Linked DNA regions of Aureimonas sp. SA4125. The protein of the gene in region 1 interacts with the protein of each later gene in a pairwise test. Links are inferred from orthologs where the notes say so. Each region holds a gene or a part of one and is shown on either strand. Other genes may lie near its edges.

Region 1 (5,470 bases):
GTACCTGGCGCTTTCGTATGATCACCGCATCGTCGACGGCAAGGAGGCGGTGACCTTCCTCGTCCGCGTCAAGGAGAGCCTCGAGGATCTGGAGCGCCTGGTCCTCGACCTCTGAGGATCGGCAAGGGGGTCGCGGATGGAAGCGCTGGTCGCCCTGTCCGAGATTCTCCGCAATTTGGCGCTGACGGCGGCTGCCGCCGTCGGCGCATGGCTCGCCTGGAAGAAGCTCGGTCCCGAGACGACACAAGCGGGATCGGCGGTGTTTCAGGCGACGCTGGCGCGCCGGGCTCATGTCATGGAGCTCTTCAATCGCGCCGCGGGTCAGCTCGGCGACGAACGAATGGAAGTCCGGCTCGCGGCAATCTATATTCTCGGCGAGACGGTCGCCGACTTCCCGGATCTTGCGGGGCCGGTCTTCAAGCTGCTCGAGACGCATCTCGATGCGACCATGGCGAACTTTGATGGAGAGAATGCGCCGCCTGATGCCCGGGCTATCGCGGAAGTCCTGAGAAGGAGGATGAATGATGAGTTCGGTGCTTGAGCGACGAACATCTCTGCCCCACAGGTTTCACTTCGAAGGCACGGTCCTGCGCACGCTCGACCTGACGGGCGTCAATCTCTCATATGCCAATCTGAAACGCGCGGATGCGCGTGACGCAATTCTCGTGCGCGCCAATTTCGCCGACGCAGACATGGCCGGCATGGACCTTCGCGGCGCCGATCTCACCGGTGCAAGGAACCTCACCGTCGAGCAGCTTCTCGGTGCTATTTTCGACGAGAGTACCAGACTGCCGGCTTACATCGATCGTGCCCGACTGTCGGTTCGTGTCGGCATCTCCGAGCCCTCCATCATTTGAGTAGTCAATGTCACAAGTCATGATCATCACCGGCGGCAGCCGGGGCATCGGCGCTGCTACCGCGAAGCTTGCTGCAAGCGCGGGATACGCCGTCGTGGTCAACTATGCCGCCAATTCGGCCGCGGCCGCCGCCGTCGTCGGCGAGATCGAAGCGTCCGGCGGCCGCGCCGTCGCCGTTGCCGGCGATGTCGGGGTCGAGGCGGACATCCTGGCGATCTTCGCCGCCGCCGACAGGCTCGGAACCCTCGCCGTCCTCGTCAACAATGCCGGCGTCGTCGACCTGCCGTCATCCGTCGCCGAGATGAGCGCCGAGCGGCTGGAGCGCATGTTCCGGATCAACGTCATCGGCAGCTTTCTGTGCGCGCGCGAGGCGATCAAGCGTATGGCCGTGTCGAAAGGCGGCGCCGGGGGCGCGATCGTCAACCTCACCTCGGCCGCGGCCAAGCTCGGCGGTCCCGGCCAGTTCGTCGACTACGCCGCTTCGAAGGGCGCAATCGACACCTTCACCGTCGGCCTCGCCAAGGAAGTGGCCCTCGAAGGCATCCGGGTCACGGCCGTGCGTCCGGGCATCATCGAGACCGACATCCATGTCTCCGGCGGCACGCCCGGCCGCGTGTCCGAGATGACGCCGAACCTGCCGATGAAGCGTCCCGGCACCGCCGACGAAGTGGCCAAGGCGATCCTCTGGCTCGCCTCGCCCGAGGCCAGCTACTCCACCGGGGCGATTCTCGACGTGTCCGGCGGCCGCGCGATCCTGCCGTGAGGCGCGCCGGGGCATGCGCCCGGATCTATCCGAGCGTGACCGCGGCGGCGACCGGTCTGCCGGCTGAGCCTCAATCGAAGGACAGACAATGACCACGCCGCTCCCGATCGAACTGACGATCCTCGCGCTCTCCGTCCTGCTCCTCTTTGTCCACATTTCGCTGCAGGGCATGCTGGCGACGCGCGAGCGGGGCTCTGCCTGGAATGCCGGCCCGCGCGATGGCGAGATGCCGCCCCTGAAGCCTCTGGCCGCCCGCGCGGAACGTGCGCTGGCAAATTTCAGGGAAACCTATCCGGCCTTCGTCGCGGCGGTTCTCGTCGTCGTCGTTTCCGGCCGCACCGGCGGCTGGTCGGAGGCCGGCGTCTGGCTCTGGCTGCTGGCTCGCCTCGCCTACATCCCGCTGTACCTCGCGGGCATCCCCTATATCCGAAGCCTCGCCTGGATCGCATCGGCGATCGGCATCGTCCTCGTCCTTTCGCAGCTGCTCTGAAATCCCCACATCCGCTTCAACAAGTCCGGCAAATCAAGAGAACATCAATGGCTGACAGCACCCTCTACGATCTCGTCGTCATCGGCTCCGGCCCCGGCGGCTATGTCGCGGCGATCAAGGCGGCGCAACTCGGCCTGAAGGTGGCGGTCGTCGAAAAACGCGCGACCTATGGCGGCACCTGCCTGAATGTCGGCTGCATCCCGTCGAAGGCGCTGCTGCACGCTTCGGAAATGTTCGCCGAGGCCGGCCATTCCTTCGGCGAGCTCGGGATCCAGGTGTCGCCGACGCTGGATCTGGCAAAAATGCTGGAGCACAAGGACAAGACGGTGAAGGCCAATGTCGACGGCATCGCCTTCCTGTTCAAGAAGAACAAGATCACCGGCATCACCGGCACCGGCTCGATCAAGGCGGCCGGCTCGGTCGAGGTCGCCAAGGCGGACGGCTCGACCGAGACGCTCTCGGCCAAGGCGATCTGCATCGCCACGGGCTCGGAAGTCGCCGGCATTCCCGGCGTCGACGTCGCCTTCGACGGCCAGGTGATCGTCTCCTCCGACAACGCCATCGCTCTCCCCAAGGTGCCGAAGACCATGGTCGTCGTCGGCGGCGGCGTCATCGGCGTCGAACTCGGCTCGGTCTGGTCGCGCCTCGGCGCGAAGGTGACCGTCATCGAATATCTCGGAAAGCTGCTCGGCAGCATGGACGGCGAAGTCTCCGCCCAGTTCCAGAAGCTCATCGCCAAGCAGGGTATCGAGGTGAAGCTCAATGCCAAGGTCACGGGCGTCGAGCGCAAGGGCGAGGGGGCCTCTGTGACCTTCGAGCCGGTCGCCGGCGGCGCGGCGGAGGCGATCGACGCCGATGTCGTCCTCGTCGCCACCGGACGCCGCCCCTTTACCGCGGGGCTCGGCCTCGAGGAACTCGGAATCGCGACGGACCGCGCCGGCCGGATCGAGATCGACGCGCATTTCCAGACGAACGTTCCGGGCATTTATGCCATCGGCGACGCGGTGCGGGGGCAGATGCTGGCGCACAAGGCGGAGGACGAGGGTGTCGCGCTGGCCGAAATCCTTGCCGGCCAGGCCGGGCATGTGAACTACGGCGTCATTCCCGCGGTCGTCTACACCGCGCCGGAGGTCGCCTCGATCGGCCGGACGGAGGAGGAACTGAAGGCCGATGGCGTCGCCTACAAGGTCGGCAAATTTCCCTTCACCGCCAATGGGAGGGCCCGCGCCATGCTGGCCACCGACGGGTTCGTGAAAATCCTGGCCGACAAGGACACCGACCGGGTGCTGGGCGTCCATATCCTCGGACACAATGCCGGCGATCTCGTGCACGAAGCGGCCATCCTGATGGAGTTCGGTGGCTCGGCCGAGGATCTCGCCCGCACCAGCCACGCCCATCCGACATTGTCGGAAGCGGTGCGCGAAGCGGCGTTCGCTGCCTTCTCCGGCAAGCCGATCCACGCCTGAGAAAATACGGGCCGCGCCGGCGGCTCACGAAACGACAAAGGCCCGGGCCTGCCTTCGCAGGATCCGGGCCTTTGCCTGTCTGGAGGACAGGGTCGGTCGTTGCAGATCAGCTCTCGTCGACGGTCTGCGTGGTCACGACAGGCGGCGTCTCAGCCACGATCTTCTGCGAGCAGGGATAGGCAAATGCCGAAGTGGCGAAGCTCACGAGACCGAGAGTGAGGACGGCGGCAGAAATCTTCTTCATGTCGTCTGGTCCTTCCATGGTTGGGCACTGCCGAGAATATGAACTGACGGCTTAGATGCGCAAGTCGCAGGCACTTCACGTTGTGGTGCAGTTGCAAGGACTGCGCGAACCGCCGCGGTCCGACCCTCCGTCATGACGAGCGAGCCTTGGTGACGTCAGTCGAGTCGCGTGAGACGATACCCCTTTGCCCGGAGCAGGGCGACGAGGCCTTCGTCGCCGGGAAGATGCAGGGCGCCGACGGCGACAAAGGCGCCGCCCCGTTGCAGCAGCGGCTCCAGCCGCTCGGCCATCAGGTGGTTGCGATCGGTCACAAGGCGTTTCTCGAAGGCGGCGGCGTCGCGGGCCGCTGCGGTGCTGTCCGGCGGCAGTATGGCCTCCGCCAGCGGCGCAATCAGCGCGATGCGGCCACCGAGATAGAGAAGCGTCATCGTCTCGAACAGATCGGGCAGACGGTCGCCGAGGGCCAGCGTCGACAGAAGGCTCGAAACCTGCAGGTCCATCGACATCGACGCCAGCGCCTCGAGTTGCTCGGCGCCGCTTTCGAGGCCGAGAACCGGCTTTCCCTCTGCCTTGGCGAGGGCTGCGAGCGCGAGGTCGAGAGGGCGCTCGCGACGTGCCAGGCGTTGGGTTTCGCAGGCCGGCAGCATCAGGCTGACGGCGAGAAACCACGGCTGCAACGTCTCGACCGAGGCCGGCGGGACTCCCCGCCGTTCCAGACCCTCCGCCACGGCAGCGGCCTGCGGCGCGGTCAGGCGGTCGCCCATCGTCTGGCCTTGCGGCAGATAGAGGAGGTCCGGCCGCGCCAGGAGTGCGGCCGTGGTCGCAGCCGGGTCGAGGCTCTCGGTGGTCTCGATCACCAGCGTCTCGGCCGCGCGGAACTCAGCCCTGGCTCGTGGCCCGGGGGCCAGCCGCTTGTCGCTGAGATGCATGGTGCCGAAAAGCGTCGATGCGGCGATGCCCTCGTGCTCGATCCGGTAGAGCTTGCCGCGGCCATTCGCGATGCCCGCGGCGGCTTCCTCCATCGCCGCGTAACGGCCGCTGCGAACGAGTTCGGGGATCAGATCGCGGCCACGACACGGGGTCGCCGCCGAGACATTTCCGTCGATTGCCGGCGTCGCCGGGACGTCGCCTTGGGTTTTCGCGAGGGCCGTGGCGCCCCCGGCGGAAAGAACAAGCGCCGAGACGAAAGGAAAGACCCAACGAAGCAGCGGTTTGAAGGAACTGGAAATCTGGAAAACTCCGCTCGTCTCCACCTGCCGGATGGACATCGCGGCCGGCCCGGCCGCTGGCGGCAACAAAAGCCGGGCCGATGCCGCGGGTCAAGCGAGGGCAGTCCTCGGGCGTTGCCATCCGGCCCAGCGCCCCGCGGTGCACCTGCCCCGGCTCCGGGGACGGGCCGTCCCCGGAGACCGCCGCCGCAACCCGCTCACATCTAGAGCGCCGGGCGAAAAAGTGGGAACCGGTTTTCGCCGTATCCGGCGCGGCAACTTAAAAGCCGGCGTTTCGCGCGGTCCCGGAAAATCGCCCGAAACGCTAGAGCGCCGATGTCGCGGCGGACGCTGCCGTTCCGGCTTCTGCTGTCTTTGGACCGGGGAGGCCATAGAGCGGGCATCCCATGCTGGCAGCCTCGCCGGAAAGGATGCCGCGAAC
Region 2 (6,058 bases), 1.3 Mb from region 1 along the record:
AGGATCGCCTTGCCTTACGGATTACCGCGCCGGCCACCAGGCCGACAGGCGTCCTGGTCTTTCGCCGCTGAGCGGGTCGATATCGGGTACCGCCAGGGCGTCGATCGCACGGGACGCGGCTTCCACCGTCATGGCCCCGGCCCGCACGATCGTTCCATTCTGACCGGGGGGATAGGCGCCGACGACTTGGAAATCCGGCGAACCGGACAGGCGTCGATGCGCCACGCCGGCCGGAATGATGACGGCGTCGCCCGGCTCCATGGTCACCGCCGTGCCGCGGTCGCCGCCAAAGCCGATGCTGGCCTTGCCGGCGATGCACACGAGCACCTCGAACCCCGTGACGTGGAAGTGCCAGAAGTCGTAGACCGTGTAGGTCCACGTTCCCTGCCACCCGTTTTCCCGCAGCAGGAAGTGCACCGACGCCGCGGGCGTCGCCGGATCCAGGACTCCTGCCGCGACAAGGAGCGGCAGGGCATTGTTTGGAATTCCGGCCGCCGCGTCAGGCTGGAGAAAGACCTGCCGCGAGGTCCGGCCCGTCACGCGAGCTTGGTCCTCAGGAAGTCGACGGTCCGCTGCCATGCGAGATCGGCGGCCGCCTTGTCGTAGCGCGCGGCCGAGGTGTCGTTGTTGAAGGCGTGGTTGACGCCGTCATAGACATGGATCTGGTGCTCGACGCCTTCCTTCTCCAACGCCGTCTTGTAGGCGTCGATGCCGGCATTGATGCGGGTGTCGAGACCGGCATAGTGCAGCATCATCGCCGCCTTGATCTTGCCGACGTCTGCCTCCTTGGGTTGCCGGCCGTAATAGGCGACGCCGGCCTTGAGATCGGGACCGGCGATGGCGAGCTCGCTGACGAGCGCGCCGCCCCAGCAAAAGCCGATGGCGCCGACCTTTCCGTTCACGCCGTCAGCCTGCCGCAGCCAGACCTCGCTGCCGACGGCGAGCGCGACGGTCTTTGCCGGATCCAGGCCGCCGATCAGTTCGCGCGCCTTGTCCTCGTCGGGCGGCGTTCCGCCTTCGGTCGAGAGAAAGTCCGGTGCCAGCGCCACGAAGCCTTCCTTGGCGAGCCGCCGCGTGACGTCCTGGATGTGGCCGTTGAGGCCCCGGTTCTCGTGGATCACGATGACACCGGGAAAGGGACCATCCCCTTTGGCGGGCTTCACCAGATAGGACTTCATCTCCGTGCCGTCGGCGTTGTAGGTCGCCCAGACTGCCGTGATATCGGGATCGTCCGGGGCGACGACCGCCGCCTTCGCGCCGGAGGCCGCCAGCAACGGTGCCACCGCCGCAGCCGCAGCCGCCGAGCCGGCGAGCCCGCTCAGCTTCTGCATGAAGCCGCGGCGGTCGAGCGTCAGATGCGTATATTCGTCGTAGGCGTCGATCATCGCTTGGGTGATCTCCGTCTGGCTCATCCTGTCCTCCTTCATGATTGACCTTCCTGACGCCGAACGACGATGCCGCCGCGGCACGGTGGTCCGGCGAACATATTATTGCTTCGGTGCGCGGCGGTGGCTTGTGCCGCTGGGCATGCTCGGCTCGACCAGGACGAGCCATGCTGTGGGTCGCCGCGTTCCCCTAGTGTTCCCGCGGATATCGATTAGATAGGAAGCCATGAGCGATTCCAATGATCCGAGCCGGCGCGAGTCGAAAGAGGCAGTGCCACGCGGCGGCGGCATTGCCGCCCGAGCCCTCGCAGCCCGCGGCCAGCGCGCGCCAGACTATCTCGAGGGCCTCAACGCCGAGCAGCGCGCCGCCGTCGAGGCGACGGAGGGTCCGGTGCTCGTGCTCGCCGGCGCCGGCACCGGCAAGACGCGGGTGCTGACGACGCGAATCGCGCATATCCTGTCGACCGGCAAAGCCTATCCGAGCCAGATCCTTGCCGTCACCTTCACCAACCGCGCGGCGCGCGAGATGAAGACGCGCATCGCCCTCCTCGTCGGCGAACAGGTCGAGGGCATGCCCTGGCTCGGCACCTTCCACTCCATCGGCGTGAAGATCCTGCGCCGGCATGCCGAGCTCGTCGGCCTCAAATCCAACTTCACCATTCTCGACACCGACGACCAGATCCGCCTGATCAAGCAGCTGATCCAGGCCGCCAATCTCGACGACAAGCGCTGGCCGGCGCGCGCCTTCGCCGGCCTTGTCGACGGCTGGAAGAACAAGGGCCTGACGCCGAAGGACATCCCGGAGGGCGATGCGCGAGCGTTTGCCGACGGCAAGGGACGGATGCTCTACCAAGCCTATCAGGACCGGCTGGTCAGCCTCAACGCCACCGATTTCGGCGATCTGCTGATGCATCCGATCGCCATTTTCCGCGCCCATCCGGACGTGCTGGCCGAATACCACCGCCGCTTCCGCTACATCCTCGTCGACGAGTACCAGGACACCAATGTCGCGCAATATCTCTGGCTGCGGCTTCTGGCGCAGCGGCCGAAGGCACGGGCCCAACAAGCACAGCCGCATCCGGCACATCCGATCTCCCCCCTTGAGGGGAAGATGCCTGGCAAGGCAGAGGGGGGTGAGCGGGCCTCGATTTATTCCGGCGAGGACGGCGGCAGTTCGCCCCCCTCTGGCCTGCCGGCCATCTCCCCCTCGAGGGGGGAGATCGATGCGTCGGCCTTCGACGACCTTGTCGACGACGGCGAGAACATCCCGCCGCCTTGGGGCGACCCTACTTCAGACGGGCCAGTTGCCATCCCCGAGACCCCATCGCCCCGCCCCGCCCCGTCCTCCCGCGAACCCGCCGCCGATACCGTCAACATCTGCTGCGTCGGCGACGACGACCAGTCGATCTATGGCTGGCGCGGCGCCGAGGTCGACAACATCCTGCGCTTCGACAAGGATTTTCCCGGCGCCACCGTGATCCGGCTGGAGCGCAACTACCGCTCGACCGCGCACATCCTCGGCGCGGCGTCGCAGCTCATCGCGCATAACGAGGACCGGCTCGGTAAGACGCTGTTCACCGACCATGTCGACCCCAGCCACGACAAGGTCGAGGTCAATGCCGGTTGGGATTCGGAGGAGGAGGCGCGCGGCGTCGGCGAGGAGATCGAGCAGCTGCAGCGCAAGGGCCATCTCCTCAACGACATGGCGATCCTGGTGCGCGCCTCGTTCCAGATGCGCGAGTTCGAAGACCGCTTCGTCACCATGGGTCTGAACTACCGCGTCATCGGCGGCCCGCGCTTCTACGAGCGGCAGGAGATCCGCGACGCGCTCGCCTATTTCCGCTGCGTCGTGCAGCCGGCCGACGACCTCGCCTTCGAGCGCATCGTCAACACGCCGAAGCGCGGCCTCGGCGACGCGGCGCTTCGGATGCTGCACGACTATGCCCGCGCCAAGGGCATCCCGCTGATGGCGGCGGCGGAAGCGATCAGTGCCACCGAGGAGCTGAAGCCGAAGCCGCGGACGGCGCTGCGCACCGTCGTCGCCAATTTCCAGCGCTGGGCCGGGCTCGTCGCCACGATGAAGCACACCGATCTCGGCGAGATGATCCTGGAGGAGTCCGGCTATACCGAGATGTGGCAGAACGACCGCTCGGCCGAGGCGCCGGGACGGCTCGACAATCTGAAGGAGCTGATCCGCTCCATGGATCTCTACGACAACCTGCCCGGCTTTCTCGAGCATGTGTCGCTGGTCATGGATGTCGAGCAGAACGCGGCCATGGATGCCGTGTCGATCATGACGCTGCATTCGGCCAAGGGCCTGGAATTCGAGACGGTGTTCCTGCCCGGCTGGGAGGAAGGCCTCTTCCCGCACCAGCGCTCGCTCGACGAGGGCGGCCGCTCCGGCCTCGAGGAGGAGCGCCGGCTCGCCTATGTCGGCATCACCCGCGGCAAGAAGCGGGTGAAGATCTGGTTCGTCTCCAACCGGCGAATCCACGGGCTCTGGCAGTCGACCATCCCCTCGCGCTTTCTCGACGAACTGCCGGAGGCGCATGTCGAGGTGAAGGAGCCGTCGACCTCCTATGGCGGCTATGGCGGAACCCGCGGCTATGGCGCATCGCGCTGGGATGCCGACGCGTTTTCCACGACGAGCTACCAGACGCCCGGCTGGAAACGCGCCCAGGCCGCGCGTGCCGGGGAAGCAGGCGGCGGGGGCCGCGACACCGCCTGGGGCTCGCGCTCCGGGCCAAAAGATCACGGCATGCGCTATGGCGAGGGCGGCGTCAGCGGCCCCAATCCGCGCGCGCGCTCCGACGTCTCCGCCAAGGCCGACCGCTATGCCGCCGAAAGCGCCCGCAAGGCCGGCATGGACGAGTATTCGCAAATCCCCCCCGACGAGGACGCCTACGACACCCCGGCCCGCGACAACCCTGCCCGCGACAATCCGCGCGACGGCTTCGGCGGCCGCATGGACCGCAGCCACAACCAGGCCCCGCGCCGCGGCGCCGGCCTCTATTCCTCGGCCAAATCAGGCGGCCCGCGCGAGATCCAGGGCGAGCTCGTCGCCAAATCGGTGATGACGGAGGAAAGCCGCTTCGCCGTCGGCGACCGCGTCTTCCACCTCAAGTTCGGCCCGGGCTCCGTCGTCGCCGTCGAGGGCAACAAGCTGACAGTGGATTTCGACAAGGCCGGGCAGAAGCGCGTGCTGGAGGGGTTTTTGCAGGCGGCGTGAGGTCGTGGTGCGGGAGGGCCGCGTTTCAGCCGGAGCTGCGAGATTGAAAGCTCAACTCGGCACGAACAATCCTGTCTCAAGGGCTCTCAGGGTTTCTCGAGCGTCGGCATCGTAAGGTGGGTACCCCCAGTCTCGCAGTTGCTCCAAGACACGTCGCGCTTGAAGTGGAGCCACGGCCAAGGTCGCCATCGCGGCATTGAGCCGAACCCTGAGATTCTGATGCTCGTAGAGACTGGTCAGCAAAGCTCGATGGTCGCCCGGCCTGTTGCGCAGCAGATCGACGACGGCAATTTTTTGTTTAAACAGCTGATTGAAGGTAATTACCCACCCCCGCATTCCGTAGAATGTCAGGCGCCTACCGTCTCGAGAATTGTGTTGAAGACGTTGCCCCCTTGGCGCAGCCGGGCGGTATCGACGACGGTTCGGATGTCAGCTTCGCCTTCGGCGGCCCACATGGATCGATAGCCGTTGGTGACCTTGCGCTGGATCACGGCCGGTCGCAGGGCGCGCTCGCAGCCGTTGTTGGTGGCCTCGACCATCCCGGTCCAGAGAGTGAAGGTCAGGAGCTGGTCGCGCGCTCGCCTGAACTTGTGCTGGACCACTCGAGCGAAAGGGCAGGAGGTCGGTGCGGCGAGGATCTCGGAAAGACTTCGCTCCAGTGCACGGCGCTTGGCGACGATGGTCGATGCGGCGAAGGTCGTGATGCCGCTGGCCAAAGCGAAAGCCTTGGACAGCCAGATCCGCAGCCGCGACGGCAGCAGATCCTCGCCCGCCTGTTCGGCGTAGGCGACGTCGCGGGCCAGATGAGCCAGACAGGTCTGATGGGCGTCGGCATGTCCCTGCTGGGCAGAGTAGCGATCGGAACACCAGACCTTTGGCCGGTGCCCGTCCATCAGGGTCCTGACCACGATGGCACCACGGGTCGGAGCGGCACGATGGACGACTGCGTCATCGCAGCGAAACACCCATTGGAAGGCGTTGCTGCCTTCGATGCGAACGCCGGTCTCGTCCGAGGCCACCACCTTGGAGCGGCGCAGGGCGGCAATGGCGAGATCGCGGTCGGCGACGAAGGTGCCCTGCGCCCGGCGCAGCATGTTCATCAGCCCGCCCTGGCTGATCTGCAAGCCGAAGAGATCGGCCAGAGCTTTCTGAAGCCGTTCATAGGACAGGGCCTGGAAGGTCTTAAGATAGGTCGCCACCGCATGCAGCCGCGGCCCGAACGGCGTCCCCCTTGCCGCATCGGGCAATCCCGCTGAGACAAGCGTGCCGCAGGAAGGACAACAAACCGAAAGCCGGCGATGACGCGTCACGAACGGCTTGATCTCCGGCAGATCGACCGTCTCGTACGTGCCGCCGATCTCCGCGGGAAGGCTATCGGCCAGGGCTGCCTGGCAGCAGGAGCATTGCTCGGGACGGTGATCGACGAGCCGATCGAAATCCTCAC

The links. Proteins that work in one complex are often made in the same cells at the same time.
Region 2: the proteins of lpdA (region 1) and Sa4125_RS15455 interact in binary tests that used the Escherichia coli proteins (3 or more experiments, as listed by UniProt). The link is inferred for Aureimonas sp. SA4125 from one-to-one orthologs.

The regions. Positions count from the first base shown.
Region 1 is NZ_AP025032.1:4,585,498-4,590,967, reverse strand. Bases 1,382-4,366 are described here. They hold lpdA (dihydrolipoyl dehydrogenase), read left to right. Parts: upstream 1,382-2,157; coding sequence 2,158-3,576; downstream 3,577-4,366. Other genes in these bases: Sa4125_RS21690 (TraB/GumN family protein), read right to left, coding at 3,976-4,366; Sa4125_RS21695 (hypothetical protein), read right to left, coding at 3,683-3,820; Sa4125_RS21705 (MAPEG family protein), read left to right, coding at 1,709-2,110; Sa4125_RS21710 (SDR family oxidoreductase), read left to right, coding at 1,382-1,620. Outside these bases: odhB (2-oxoglutarate dehydrogenase complex dihydrolipoyllysine-residue succinyltransferase), read left to right, coding at 1-115; Sa4125_RS21720 (hypothetical protein), read left to right, coding at 137-541; Sa4125_RS21715 (pentapeptide repeat-containing protein), read left to right, coding at 525-857; more of Sa4125_RS21710, read left to right, coding at 865-1,381; more of Sa4125_RS21690, read right to left, coding at 4,367-5,088; Sa4125_RS21685 (radical SAM protein), read right to left, coding at 5,354-5,470. UniProt on the Escherichia coli protein: Lipoamide dehydrogenase is a component of the glycine cleavage system as well as of the alpha-ketoacid dehydrogenase complexes.
Region 2 is NZ_AP025032.1:3,261,237-3,267,294, forward strand. What follows is about bases 1,242-4,814. They hold Sa4125_RS15455 (UvrD-helicase domain-containing protein), read left to right. Parts: upstream 1,242-1,611; coding sequence 1,612-4,614; downstream 4,615-4,814. Other genes in these bases: Sa4125_RS15450 (dienelactone hydrolase family protein), read right to left, coding at 1,242-1,412. Outside these bases: Sa4125_RS15445 (hypothetical protein), read right to left, coding at 22-540; more of Sa4125_RS15450, read right to left, coding at 537-1,241; Sa4125_RS15465 (IS66 family transposase), read right to left, coding at 4,962-6,058. UniProt on the Escherichia coli protein: A helicase with DNA-dependent ATPase activity. Unwinds DNA duplexes with 3'-5' polarity. Translocates on single-stranded DNA with 3'-5' polarity. Initiates unwinding more efficiently from a nicked substrate than double-stranded DNA.